2 regions of the Kribbella sp. NPDC051952 genome follow, and region 2 is predicted to be linked to the other one. Evidence: riboswitches for the same ligand, from Rfam matches in the RefSeq annotation. Region 2 holds a riboswitch; the other holds the start of a gene.

Region 1 (7,038 bases), on a different contig from region 2:
GGCCTCGATCAGGTTCGGCGAGATGTCGAGTGCGCGGACGACCTTGCCGGCCTTGGCCAGCGGCAGGGCGACCCGGCCGTACCCGCAGCACAGGTCGAGCACCGACTCGCGCTCGCCGAGCAGCTCCTCGACAGCCTTCACGGTCGCCGCGTCCCGCTCGGGCGTCGTCCTCGAGGCCAATCCGTCGGCTCCCAGTTCCGCGTACTCGGCCCGGCTGCGCAGTGCGGAATTCAGCATGGTCGAAAGTATCCCGGTTACTCCGGGTCAGTGACCAGGGGGCGGCGCCCGACCCGTCCGAGGAGCACCGCGGCCAGCATCGAGACGACAATCGAGGTGTAGGTCGCGCCCAGCCAGGCGGGCACCGGCTGGTGGTTGAACAGGGCCTGCTGGACGTCAGTCCAGAACGGTGACCAGCCGGCTACGGTGCCGGGGTTGACGAGTTGGTAGGCGACGAAGCCGATCAGCCAGGCGACTGTGGGCTGCCACCGGAACCTCGCCGTACTCGAGACGTCCCAGTTCATCTTGCTCACCAGGAAGAAGTCGGCGATCGCGACCGCGAACAGCGGGACGAAGACCGAGCCGATCAGGTAGAGGAACTGGGTGTAGTTGCCCAGGTCAACCATCAGCGCGATACCGGTGGCGATCACGCCGATCGCGACCGAGATCCACCGGCGGTCGACGTGACCGATCAGGTTGTGTGCGGCCATCGTGGTCGAGTAGACGTTCGCGTACGCCTCGTCGACCTCGTCCACGAGCAGAACGAACAGCGCGAACGCGCCGGCCGGGAGAGTGACCAGTGCGGTGATCACGTCCTCGCTGTTGGTCTGCAGGGTCGCGACCGCGAAGACGCCCATGGCGTAGTAGGCGATCGCGGCGATGCCGTAGCCGAGCGACGATCCCGCGAACGCGGCCTTGTTGGTCCGTGAGTGCCGGGTGTAGTCGGCGGCCAGCGGCGCGAACGAGACCACCCCGGCGGCGGCCAGGTCGACCGCAGGCCAGAAGCCGAACACGCTGTCCTGCGGCAGATCGTGCACCGGCTTGCTGAGCACCTGCACGAACAGGTACACCGATGCGATCAGCACCAGCCAGACCATGAACTTCCGCAGCACCTTCACACTGCCCAGCGGCCGGACCGCCATCGTCGTGGCGATCACCCCGGCCAGTACGACGAACAGCCAGCGCCAGCGCTCACTCGTCACGGCCACCGCGGCCTGGGAGATGACGATGATCTCCATCGTGGCCCAGCCGACGTTCTGCGCGATGTTCAGCACCGTCGGCGCGATCGAACCGCGCCGGCCGAAGATCCCACGCAGGCTCGCCATCGCCGGCGCTCCGGTCTGGGACCCGAACACAGCGGCACCGCCGACCACCAGGGCACCCATTCCGCAGCCGACGACGACTGCGAGGAGTCCCTGCCACAGCGAGCCCGTGTACGCCGCCACCAGCGCGCCCGTGACCGGGCCGAACAGTGAGATGCCGAAATTGCCCCAGAGTGTGAACTGGTCCAGGAATCCGAGTGTTCGGGGCGCATCCGTGGTGAGGACGAGCGGCGCCTCGGTCTGACTGGCAGGACGAACAGCAGTACTGGTCATGATGACCCGCTCCCTACGCCGGCATTACCCGGTCAGGTTCAGGCGGTCGGCGACCCAGCTGTCGCCCTCTCAGCCCGCGCATCTCGGTGCGAGCTCCCGCAAGGTTGTTTGCGCGTCAACGATAGCGCGTCACGTGGGTGGCGGCATGGTGGCTGCTCGCTGGATGAGCGCGGCGACCTCGGGGCCGTTCGTCAGGATCGGCATGTGGGAGCCGGTTTCGAGGGTGCGGGCCTCGCCGTGGCTCAGCTCGGCGAGCCGCTGAACCCACTCGGCCGGGGAGATCAGGTCGTGCTTGCCGCGCACGATGACTACCGGCACCCGGACCCGGGTGATGATCGCGGCCAGGTCGTGGTGCCGGGCCGCTTCCGCAGCGCGGGCGATCGCGGGAATCGTCGTACGGGCGTATTGCGGGGTCACGGCCCGGATCAGCTTGGGCACCTCGGGTACGGCGGAGCCCAGCCAGCGCACGGTCCGGTCCACCCAGCTCGACATCCGGATGTCTCCGGTGGGAGCCGCGAGTACGAGCGCGTGCACCAGCTCTGGGTGGTTGACCGCGGTCTCGACCACGATCTGGCAGCTGGCGGAGTGGCCGACCAGGACCGACCGCTCGCGGATCTTCTCCGCGAGTGCCGCGCCCAGGGCTTCGGGGTGGAGGTCCTCGCGGGCTCCGGCGGGTTCGCCGTACCCGGGCAGGGTGATCACGTGGTACGGCGTGGTCAGGTGCTCGACCGTTTTGGCGTAGGACTCCGGCCCGAGTCCGAGGCCGGGGACCAGAACGACAGGTGTGCTCACTCCCAGGGCGCTTTGGCCGGTGGACCTTGGACGACCGGGTTACGGACCTCGGGCTTCAGCTCGCGGTACCCCAGCGCCAGTCCGGCCGCGAGGGTCAGCAGGCCGATCCCGCCCCAGCCGTACGCCGTCGGCAGCCGGTCGACCGAGTCGTCGATCGCACCCAGTCCGGTGGACAGGACCATGATGATCCAGATCAGGATCGGGATGATCGAGACTCCGACCAGCAGTAGCCCACCGAACTCGGCCGGGTCGGGCTGACGGCCTGCCTTGCGCCGGGCGAGGACGTCCCGGATCCACATCACCAGTGCGGCCGCGCCGACCACGATCAGCAGGAGCTGGCCGATCGCGTCGAGGACGTCCGTACGCAACGGGTGGTTGAGCGGTGAGCCGGGCGCTTGGGAGATCTCCCGGAGTGCGACGCGCTGGACGGACACGACGAGCAGACCGTAGATGCCGGCGACCAGCGCGGCCAGACCGACTACGCGGGCGGCGCGGGGGTCGCGGGGCGCGACTAGCTCTTCCCGCCCGTATGTCGGGAGCTCGTGCTGCTGTGGATGCGTCGCGGGACCGTATGGGGTGCCAGGACGGTAGTTGGGCGGCTGCGTATAGGTCGGGCCTTGCGGAGGCGCTTGCGGCGGTCCTGGCTGAGAGCCGTAGGGCTGGGGGTCGGCGTACGGTCCCGGCTGCGGGTTGGGGTGCGGGCCGGTTCCGTACGTGCCACCGCCGTACGGCGTGGGCGGGGCGTAGTGCTGCTCCTCGCCGGACTGCTCGGGCTCGTCGCCCCGGCCGTACGTCGGGAAATCCTGTGACGACATCGCTACTCCCTCCCGTCCGGTCTCAGCTTAGAGGGCGTCCGGGAGTTCCCGGACGGCCTCAGGTTGCTTTGACGGTCGGCCACGCGTTCGGAAGGCAACCGGCCAGCCCCTTGGTCTGCTGCATCATCACCGGCGCGGGGGTCTTCGCGGTGGTGCAGGTCGAGTGACCATGGCCGAGCGCGTGCCCGACCTCGTGGTTGACCAGGTAGCTCCGGTAGAGCGACACGTCGCCGTTGTACGCCGGGATCGCGTACATCCACCGCTTGGCGTTCAGTACGACGCGGTCCTCGACCCGGCAGGACACCTCACCACCCGTGTCGAGCGGCAGGCACAGCTTGTCGGTCAGCTCCGGCGTGGCCAGGATGATCCGCAGGTCCACATCGGCCTTGTCGGACCGCTCGAAGCTGACCGGGTGGATCGCCTGCCAGCCGCGCGGGTCCGTCAACGTCTCGTGAATGATCTTCGCCGCGGCGGCCCCGTTGATCGACACACCTTGCTCGATCTCCACCCGGTAGGTCAGCTTGTCCCGCACCCCGTTGGCCTTGTCGAACCCAGGCACGATGGCGAGCTTCCCGCTGGACACGGTCACGTTGGGCTTCGAGCCCTTGGGCTTCCGCGTCAAAGTCGGTGCCGGCCGCAACGGAGTCGTGAACCGCTGCGTCGGCGTAGGCACCACCACCGGCGTCGGTGCGGTACTGGGTGTCTCGATCGACGGGCTGGCTACTGCCTGCCCAGCCACCACTTCCTGAGCCAAGCTCCGCCGCTGCCCGACATCGGGCTGCGCCACCACTACGGTCCCCAACACAGCCAGCGCAGTAACCCCGAACCACTGCCCTTTATAGGACTTCCGCCGACTGTGCCGCCCACCCCGCCGCTTCCGGACAGCCGCGGCCTCACGCTGGCCAGTCCGCCCGGTGGTCATAGCAATCGACCCTACCGACTCAACCGTCCCGGACGAAAGAGCAGTTTCGTTAGACCTAGGGCAACGATTCTAAGGGACCGGGGCGTCAGGCTGTGCGGGTGCGGAGGAATTTACCGAAGTGGGGGACTGTGAAGGCTACGGTTCCGCGTTCGGCGGAGAAGACGAGGCCTTTCTTGATCAGGCCGTCTCGGGCTGGGGAGAGGGACTGGGGTTTGCGGCTGAGGGTGTTGGCCACTTCGGCGGTCTGGACGGACCCGTCGTCGACGCCGATGCCTAGCTCGGCCATGGCGCGCATGTACTCACGTTCTGCCGGCGTGGCACGTTCGTACCGGGAGCCGAAGAAGCCGACGGTCAACTCGGCCGAAGCCTCCGGAGCGGCGACAGCGACGTCCTTGATGGTGATGGGGGACGTCGGGGCGTGGTCCCAGGTGGAGTGGGCGAACGCCTGGACGAAGTACGGGTACCCGTCCGTCTGGGCGTACAGCTCGTCCAGCGCCTCCTCGTCGTACGCAACGCCCTCGCTCTCCGCCGGGACCATCAGCGCGCGGTCGCACGCCTCTCGCGCCAGCCGGTCCACACGGATGTAGCGGAAGAGCCGCTCCGAGTAGGACTTGCTGGCGGACAGTACGGCGGGCAGATGCGGCAGCCCCGCACCCACAACGACCAGTGGCGCGCTCTGCTGCGAGATCTCGTGACATGCGGCGCACAACGCGGACAGGTCGTCCGCACTGATGTCCTGCATCTCGTCGATGAACAGTCCGACCCCGACCGACAGATCGCCGGCCAGATCGGCCGCATCGGTGAAGAGCTCGATCAGATCCATCTCGAGATCACCGGAGTCGGCCCGGCCCTTGGCCGCAGCCACGTCCACCGGCGGATGCCAGCGGATCCCCTTCCGGTCCTCTGCCCCGGTCCGCAGCGCGAAAGCCTTCAGTACGGCGCTGAACTGGTCGACCCGATCGTCATCGCGATGCCGATGCCCCAACTCCCGCATCGCGGTGTGCAGCGCCTGCGCGATCGGCAGCCGGATGCTCTGCTCCGGCCGGGCCTCGATCTTCCCCGTACCCCAGGCACGCTTGATCGCCTGGCTGCGCAACGTGTTGAGCAGCACGGTCTTACCCACGCCCCGGAGCCCACTGAGCACAAGGCTCCGCTCCGGTCTGCCTGCCGCGACCCGTTCGAGCACTACCTCGAACTGCCGCACCTCGGTGTCGCGTCCGGCCAGCTCAGGCGGCCGCTGACCGGCGCCGGGCGCATAGGGATTCCGGATCGGATCCATGCTGCCACTGTATGAGCCCGTCTAGCGTTTTCCTTAGATTGACCTAGCCACCGCGAGAGCGTGTCGCGAGTGGTGTCTACATCTTTCTAGTGAAAACAGTAGAAAACGATAGACACCACGAGCGAGCGCTAGCGCACTATGGTTCCGCCATGCGGGTGGACTGGGCTGTGCAGGCCGGCGCGTTGTACGAGCGCGTGCATCAGCAGTACGTCGGCGGTGCCCGCAAGCTGGAGGCGCTGATCGATGAGCTGATCGGCGAAGAGGAAGGCATCAACTACCTGAGTGCGACCGCCCGGGCCAAGGACCCGGAGTCGTTCCTCGCGAAGGCGGCCAAGCCGAACCCCGACGACCCCGGCAAACCGAAGTACGACGACCCGTTGAACCAGATCACCGACCTGGTCGCGGCCCGGGTGATCACGTTCCTGGTCGAGGCCGTGGACCGGGTCTGCGAGGTGATCGAGGCCGAGTTCGACATCGTCGAGCACACCGACATGGGCGCGCACACCCGCGCGCAGGGCGTCTTCGGGTACGCGAGCAAGCACTACCTGGTCCGGCTCAACTCCCACCGCCGCGAGCTTCCGGAGTACGCCGTACTGAAGAACCTCACGATGGAGATCCAGGTCCGGACGGCGGTCCAGCACGCGTGGGCGGAGTTCGAGCACGACATCCGGTACAAGCTGGACATCCCGCCGGACCGCAAGCCGGAGTTCGACCGGCGGTTCCTGCTCGCGGCCGCGTTGATGGAACTGGCCGACAACGAGTTCACCGAGATCGACCGTCTCTACCGTGAGCTCGCGGCCGCCGAGCCGGACAAGACCCCGCGGGACCTCACCACGCCGACCCTCACGACGTACCTGACCCGCCGCTACCCGGACGCGCCGCACGCCAAGACCAACCACTACACCTGGATCCTCGGCGTCCTCGCCCGCCTCGATATCACCACCGAGGAGCAGCTCACCGAGCTCCTGGCCGGTATCGACAGCTCCGCCGTCCAGGCCGCGATGACTCACCGCTTCCCGGCCGGCGACGTACGACGTCTCGACGACGACCTGCTGGCCGCGAGAGGCACGGCGTACATCGACCTCTTCCCCGACGAGGAACGCCGCCAGAAGATCCTCCGCGGCCGCCTAAAAGCTCTCGGCCGCGCCGGCATCACGGAGCTGTGAGGCGGTACGGCGGGCCCAAGCGCCGGTCGTGATGAGACCAAGGGTCAGGACCAGTACGCCACAGCCCGCGATGATGAACCAGCACAGGCGGGCCGCAGCGACGAAGCCTGTCTCCAAAGGCCCGACCAGGCGGGCGGTCAGGACGGTGCCGGCGATTGCGACGCCAAGGGACGCGCCGACCTGGCGACTGGTGGAGGCGATGGCGGCTGCGACGCCGGCCTGGGCGCGGGGCATCCCGGAGACCGCGGCGTTGGTGATGGGGGCGTTCAGCATGCCGAAACCGAGCCCGAAGACCAGATAGCCGATCAGCAGCATCACGGTGGACGTGGAGTTGTCCAAGCGCGACAGTACGAGCCCTGCGACGGTGAGCATGCTCCCCGCAACGACCAGCGGCAGGCGTGGTCCGCGATGCCCGACCAGCCAGCCCGAGATCGGCGCAAACACCACCGTCATCGCGGCCATCGGCAACGTC
Region 2 (7,038 bases):
CCACCGGGACAGCTGGCCGGCTGGCCGATCCGCGTCGGCGCCTCGATCCTCGACTCGCTGATCGTCTCGATCCCGATGATCGTCGGTGTGATCGTGTCGCTCGTCGTCAACGGTGACCGCGAAGAACTAGGCACCGCCGGCGGGATCGCGATGGGCGCCGGGTTCTTGGTCGGCTTCCTGGTCTGGATCTGGAACCGGTTGATCCAGCAGGGCCGCACCGGCCAGTCCTTCGGCAAGAAACTCACCGGCCTGCGGATCGTGCACGCGGAGACCGGTCAGTTGATCGGAGTCGGCTCGAACCTGGGCCGGGAGATCCTGGCTCAGATCTTCAACCAGCTCTGCATCCTCAACGTGCTCTGGCCGCTGTGGGACGACAAACAACAGACCTGGCACGACAAGGTCGTGAACGACATAGTCATCAAGCTCTAGTCGGGAGAGAAAGAAAGAAGGGGGGAGGAGGGGGAGGTGCTCAGTGCGACAGCATGAAGGCCGCACAAGTCACTGACCACAGCACGCTGGTGAAAGTACCGATGATGAACCGTTCAGCTACGGCCTGAGGCGTGACCGAGGCCGGCTGGTCCGGACTGCGCAACTCGGGGTACCGAGCCAAACCCTTGATCGCCAGCACAACTGCAATGCCCTCAGGCCAGCCCGCCACCAGCGCGGCGAAGATGGCCGCACGCTCGAGCGATCCGATCAGCGCACCACCACGCAGCACCTCACCGGCCTTCTGCGTCGACTGGGCCCGGGTGTTCCCCCGGTCCACCAGAGCCAGTACGGACGTCGTCAGCGGCCCTCCACCGGTCAGCGCGAGCCCTCCGGACAGCAACAGCAGAACGTTCCACCACCGCTCCGGCCAGCCCTCCACGCCGTCGCCTGACAGCAGGAGCAGCCCGACCGCGACCAGACAGGCCAGCATGAACCCGCTGAGCACGATCTCGAGAGTGGAGCCGGCCCTCGGCACCCACGCCAGTACGGCGAGGATCAGTCCGGCCGCGGTCAACGACAGGATGAGTGCCGTCACGCAGCGACCCCGGCGAGCAACTCGGTCGCCAGCACCCGTCCCCGCTGCTCCTCGGCGAACCCAGCGGCCTGGGCCCGTTGCGTCACGGCCGACTGGCTGATCCCCAGCTTCACGCCGATCTCCCGTCTGGTGAGTCCTTCGGCCAGCAGATCGGCCACGGCCCAACCACGGTCGCTACGACGCCGCAGTACGGACGCCATCAGCCAGAGCACGGTCTCCACCTGCTCGACCCGCTGGATGTCGGCACCGACCACGTTGACGTGGTGAGGGCTCGACTTGGCCCGGTTGACCGCCTCCCGTGCGAACACGAACGCGTCGCCGCTGCCCGCCCTGGTGCTGCGTGGCAGGGGTTGCGTGACCTCACCGATGCCGAGCCCGACGTACCAGGTGTCGAGGCGGAGCAACTCGACGATCACGTCGATCGTGGCGCGCGCCTCGGAGAGCACGCCCTGCACCTCGTCGCCGGCCGTCCGCTCGAACTTCCGAAGTAGGCCGGTCCGCCGCGGCCGGCGGTTCAGGAAGTTCAGTACCTCGGGTACGAGATCGGTCATGCTGCGACTGCCACGTTGATCTACCGTGAGAACGAAGACCATCGCCCTGCACCTCCTTCCGAACGTGTTAAGGCTACAGTCTTATTCACGTAGAGTGAAGGAAAAAACCTGAATCGGTTCACCCGATCACTCGCGGTGATCGCCCCGAAAGTCTCCGATCCCCCCATTCTCCGCTGGATTCCGGCTCTCCGGCAGCTCGACGCGAGTGCGCCCTTCACACGGAGTCAACACCTGAGGCCCGGAGTACGGCGTACTCCGGGCCTCGGCGCACCTCAGTCGACCAGCGGGAGGAAGCGTTCCCTGATGTCGGCGGTGATCCGCATCGAGCAGAACTTCGGGCCGCACATCGAGCAGAAGTGGGCCGTCTTGGCCGGCTCGGCCGGCAGCGTCTCGTCGTGGAAGGCCCGCGCGGTGTCGGGTCCAGCGAGAGGTTGAACTGATCCTCCCAGCGGAACTCGAACCTTGCCTTGGACAACGTGTCGTCCCAGGCCTGTGCACCCGGATGCCCCTTGGCCAGATCGGCCGCGTGGGCAGCGATCTTGTACGTGATCACGCCGGTCTTCACGTCGTCGCGATCAGGGAGCCCGAGGTGTTCCTTCGGCGTGACGTAGCAGAGCATCGCCGTACCCAGCCAGCCGATCTGGGCCGCACCGATCGCCGACGTGATGTGGTCGTAGGCCGGCGCCACATCGGTTGCCAACGGCCCCAATGTGTAGAACGGCGCTTCACCACAGAGCTCTTCCTCGAGCCGGACGTTCTCGGCGATCTTGTGCATAGGCACGTGTCCGGGCCCTTCGATCATCACCTGTACGTCGTGCTCCCAGGCGATCCGCGTCAGCTCCCCGAGCGTCCGCAGCTCCGCGAACTGGGCCTCATCGTTGGCGTCCGCGATACATCCCGGCCGCAACCCGTCCCCCAGCGAGAACGTCACGTCGTACGACCGGAGGATCTCGCACAGCTCGGCGAAATGCGTGTAGAGGAAGGACTCCTGATGATGCGCCAGGCACCACGCGGCCATGATCGAACCACCCCGGGACACGATCCCGGTGATCCGTCGCGCGGTCAGCGGCACATACCGCAGCAGCACGCCGGCGTGCACGGTCATGTAGTCGACACCCTGCTCGCACTGCTCGATCACCGTGTCGCGGTAGATCTCCCACGTCAGCGCGGTCGGATCACCGTTCACCTTCTCGAGCGCCTGGTACAGCGGCACGGTCCCGATCGGCACCGGCGAGTTCCGCAGGATCCATTCGCGGGTCGCGTGGATGTTCTTGCCGGTGGACAGGTCCATCACCGTATCCGCGCCCCATCTGGTCGCCCAGACGAGTTTCTCGACCTCCTCCTCGATCGAGCTGGTGACGGCCGAGTTGCCGATGTTCGCGTTCACCTTCACCAGGAACTTCTTCCCGATGATCATCGGTTCGCTCTCCGGGTGCTGCCGGTTCGCCGGGATCACGGCCCGGCCCCGGGCCACCTCGGCCCGGACGAACTCGGGATCGACGCCCTCCCGGGTGGCGACGTACCTCATCTCCTCGGTGATGGTCCCGGCTCGCGCATGCGCCAGCTGGGTACGTGGCCCGCGCCCGGCGATCCAGTCCCGCCGCAGTGCGGGGAGACCGGCCTGTACGTCGATCTGCGCCGACGCATCCGTGTACGGGCCGGAGGTGTCGTACAGGTCGAAGTGTTCGCCGTTGGTGAGGTGGACACGGCGGACCGGGACGCCCAGTTCGCCGCGATGGATCTTCTCGGAGCCGGAGATCGGCCCGGTGGTGACAGTCGGGCGAATGCCGTTGCCGGTGGTTGTCACAGTTGCGCTCCCTACGCCGGAATTACCCGGACAGGTTCGGCGGTCGGCGGCGCCGGATGATCCCAGCCGCCCTCTCAGCCCACTTCGGTGCGAGCTCCCGCGATTTCCAGTTGTGACGGTCACCATAGACCAAGCCTGTAGCGTCGAGGAATGCGAGACCTCGTGTACCCGCCCGTGATCGGCTTCGCGAAGACGGCGTTCAAGGTGCTGGACGTGAACTTCCAGCTGACCGGGACGGAGAACGTGCCGCGGACCGGTGGCGCGGTCATCGCCTTGAACCACATCAGCTACGTCGACTTCGTGCTCGGCGGTTTCGGTGCGCTGCCGAGCAAGCGACTGGTGCGATTCATGGCGAAAGAGGTCCTGTTCCGCAACCGGTACGCCGGTCCCTTGATGCGGGGCATGCACCACATCCCGGTGGACCGCAGTGCCGGCGCCGCGTCGTACCAGCAGGCGATCAGCTACCTGGCCGCCGGCGAGGTGGTCGGCGTGTTCCCGGAGGCGACGATCAGCCGGTCGTTCGAGCTGAAGGAGTTCAAGTCCGGCACGGTCCGGATGGCCGCGGAGGCCGCCGTACCGATCATTCCGATGATCCTGTGGGGCACGCAGCGGGTGCTGACCAAGGACCATCCCCGCGACTTCTCCCGGCACCGCACGATCGCGATCAGCGTCGGTACGCCGATCACCGTGACGGCCGGCGACGACGCCACCGAGGCGACCGCACAGCTGCGATCGACGATGGCCGGCATGCTCGACCGGACCATCCGCGCATACCCGGAGCAACCGGCTGGTGCCTGGTGGTTGCCGGCGTCGTACGGCGGTTCCGCGCCGACGCCGGCCGAGGCCGAACGGCTCGACCAGGAAGAGCTCGCACGCCGCGCAAAGTAAAGGCCAATAGAGCGGACAGCGCCTTGACCCTCGGCCGGGAACGAGGGTACGAAGGGCGTCGTTGATGCAAGAACAGGAACCTGGGGGGTCCCTGTGCGGTGGCCGGGCAGTGGTTCGCGCGGTCGCCTACTCAGGCGGGCGGGGAAGGTTTTGTTCGAATCACCGGAAGAGCTCCATCTGTTCGAGCCGGGGACGTTGGCGGTGGCGCCACACGTGGCGGAGCACATCCCGGACGCAGGCACCTACTTCGTCGAATGGGCGATCAGGGGCCTGTCCATGGACCGGGCTCGCGAGATCGAGTCCGCGGTGAACGGGCGCCGCTGCCAGAACGGCTGGTTCCCGTTGGAGAGCCTGGACAACATCGGCAGCCGTGGCTTCTGGCGTGGCCCGTTGACCTACCTGGCCCGGATGACGGCCGACGACACGGCGATCCTGCAGCGCTGGTCCACCGACGGCCTCGGCGGCGAGAACCAGAGCCGGATCGAGGCGACCGTCGACCACCTGCTGCACCAGCAGGGCCACGCGGCCGCCGCCACGTGGGCGGTGGCCGTGCGGCCGAGGACCTACCTGGACTCGGCGGTCCTCGGCGGCAAGCTCGCCTCCGCCTGGGAGTACAACCTCGGCTCGATCCGCGCCAAGGACGTCGCCAAGTCCGTACGCCGCTGGAACCGCTAGCGTCAGTGGAACTGCGGGATGATCAGGTACAGCCCGTAGAGCACCGCGGCCAGGCAGGCCGCGAAGCACAGCGCGGCCACACCGGTGTCGACCATCGACGGCGGCTTCTTGTCGTCGATCGCCGCCGTCCGGCGCGACATCGCGGTGACGCCGAACGCGAACAGGACCGCCAGCCCGACCCCGAAGATCAGGCTGACCACTGCCACCTCACCGAGTGAACCCCAGTCGATGTGCATCGCCGTACTCCTCTCAGGCGGCCGCGGCCGTGGTGGCGGCCGGGGTGCTCGGGTACTCGTTGACGTTGTCCGACGTCACCGGACGACGCCGGGACGCGAGGTAGATGGCGCCACCGGCCGCGACCGCGAGGATCGCGATGATGACGACGCCGAGGTTGCCGGAGTCGGCCACCCGGCCGGACAGGGCGCCGACGAGCGCGGCGGCCGGCAGCGTGAACAGCCAGGCCAGCGCCATCCGGCCGGCCACGGTCCAGCGCACCTCGGCCAGCCGCTTGCCGAGGCCGGCACCGAGGATGCTGCCGGAGCAGACCTGGGTGGTGGACAGCGGGAAGCCCAGGTGCGACGAGGCCAGCAGCACCGCGGTCGAGCTGGTCTCCGCGGAGAAGCCCTGTGGCGACTCGATCTCGGTCAGGCCCTTGCCCATCGTCCGGATGATCCGCCAGCCGCCCAGGTAGGTGCCCAGCGCGATCGCCAGGCCGGCCGCGAAGATCACCCACAGCGGCGGCTTCGAGCCCTGCGCGAGGCTGCCCGACGTGATCAGCACCAGCGTGATGACGCCCATCGTCTTCTGCGCGTCACCGGTGCCGTGCGCGAGCGAGACCAGCGAGGCGGAGGCGATCTGACCGACCCGGAACCCGTCCTCGACCGGCTTCTTCTTCGCCCGCGCGGTGATCTTGTAGGCCAGGTAGGTGCCCAGCAGTGCCACGATGCCGGCCACGATCGGCGCGGCGACGGCCGGGATGATCACCTTCTGTACGACGGTGCCGAAGTGCACCGCACTACTGCCTGCGGCGATCCAGGTGGCGCCGATCAGGCCGCCGAACAGCGCGTGCGACGAAGAGCTCGGCAGGCCGACGTACCAGGTCAGCAGGTTCCACAGGATCGCGCCGACCAGACCACCGAAGATGACTGGCACAGTGACCTTGGCGTCGTCGACGAGCCCGCTGGAGATCGTCTTGGCCACCTCGGTGGAGACGAACGCGCCGACCAGGTTCAGGACCGCGGAGATCGCCACCGCGACCTTGGGTTTCAGTGCGCCGGTGGCGATCGAGGTCGCCATCGCATTGGCTGTGTCGTGGAAACCGTTGGTGAAGTCGAACACCAAAGCGGTGATGATCACCACGACGACGAGGAACGACAGATCCATCCCGATCACTTCCCTAGGCGGACGATCAGCAGCGTCGATCGACCGTAGGCCCGGTGGATGAATTCGAAATGAATGGAACCGGGGAATTTACTCCAAGATCAGATGGGCCAGTCCGTAACACAACGCCGCCACCAGGCCGGCCGCCGGAATCGTCAGGACCCAGGCGGTCACGATGCCCTTCGCGACGCCCCAGCGGACCGCTGACAGCCGCTTCGTGGCGCCCGCGCCCATCACCGCCGAGGTGATCGTGTGGGTGGTGGAGACCGGCGCGTGCAGGCCGATTGCCATCACGTACAGGACCGCCGCGGCGATCGCCTCGGAGGCGAATCCGCGGGCCGGGTCGAGGTGGATGATCCGGCGGCCGAGCGTACGCATGATCCGCCAGCCGCCGGAGTAGGTGCCGAGCGAGATCGCGGTCGCGGCGGAGATCTTCACCCAGATCGGGATGCCGTCGCTCGCGTTCGCGTGTCCGGTGGTGAGCAGGGCGAGGAAGATCACGCCCATCGTCTTCTGCGCGTCCTGCAGGCCGTGCCCGAGCGCCATCGCGGCCGCCGACAGCGACTGGGCCATCCGGAAGCCGCGGGTGACCTTGCCGGGATTGCTGCGCCGGAACAGCCAGAGGATCGCGGTCATCAGCACGAACGCGCCGACGAAGCCGATCGCCGGCGACAGCACCATCGGGATGACGACCTTGTCCACGATGCCGGACC

The links. Region 2 has a riboswitch for thiamine pyrophosphate ahead of thiC (phosphomethylpyrimidine synthase ThiC). Riboswitches for the same ligand answer to the same signal wherever they lie in the genome.
Region 1: it holds a riboswitch for thiamine pyrophosphate, as region 2 does, so the genes downstream of both, AB0L70_RS03905 (cytosine permease) here and thiC (phosphomethylpyrimidine synthase ThiC) in region 2, are expected to answer to the same signal.

The regions. Positions count from the first base shown of each region.
Region 1 is NZ_JBFAXQ010000001.1:791,766-798,803, reverse strand. Features, by position in the region: gene AB0L70_RS03910 (methyltransferase domain-containing protein) at 1-237, opposite strand, end outside; gene AB0L70_RS03905 (cytosine permease) at 255-1,592, opposite strand; TPP riboswitch at 1,586-1,702, opposite strand; gene AB0L70_RS03900 (alpha/beta hydrolase) at 1,722-2,384, opposite strand; gene AB0L70_RS03895 (hypothetical protein) at 2,381-3,199, opposite strand; gene AB0L70_RS03890 (DUF3152 domain-containing protein) at 3,258-4,121, opposite strand; gene AB0L70_RS03885 (ATP-binding protein) at 4,207-5,400, opposite strand; gene AB0L70_RS03880 ((p)ppGpp synthetase) at 5,550-6,566, shown strand; gene AB0L70_RS03875 (MFS transporter) at 6,528-7,038, opposite strand, start outside.
Region 2 is NZ_JBFAXQ010000012.1:129,971-137,008, reverse strand. Features, by position in the region: gene AB0L70_RS22790 (RDD family protein) at 1-429, shown strand, start outside; gene AB0L70_RS22785 (hypothetical protein) at 470-1,024, opposite strand; gene AB0L70_RS22780 (transposase) at 1,021-1,575, opposite strand; partial or broken gene thiC (phosphomethylpyrimidine synthase ThiC) at 1,848-3,361, opposite strand; TPP riboswitch at 3,374-3,493, opposite strand; gene AB0L70_RS22770 (lysophospholipid acyltransferase family protein) at 3,533-4,270, shown strand; gene AB0L70_RS22765 (hypothetical protein) at 4,421-4,945, shown strand; gene AB0L70_RS22760 (hypothetical protein) at 4,948-5,181, opposite strand; gene AB0L70_RS22755 (inorganic phosphate transporter) at 5,195-6,328, opposite strand; gene AB0L70_RS22750 (inorganic phosphate transporter) at 6,416-7,038, opposite strand, start outside.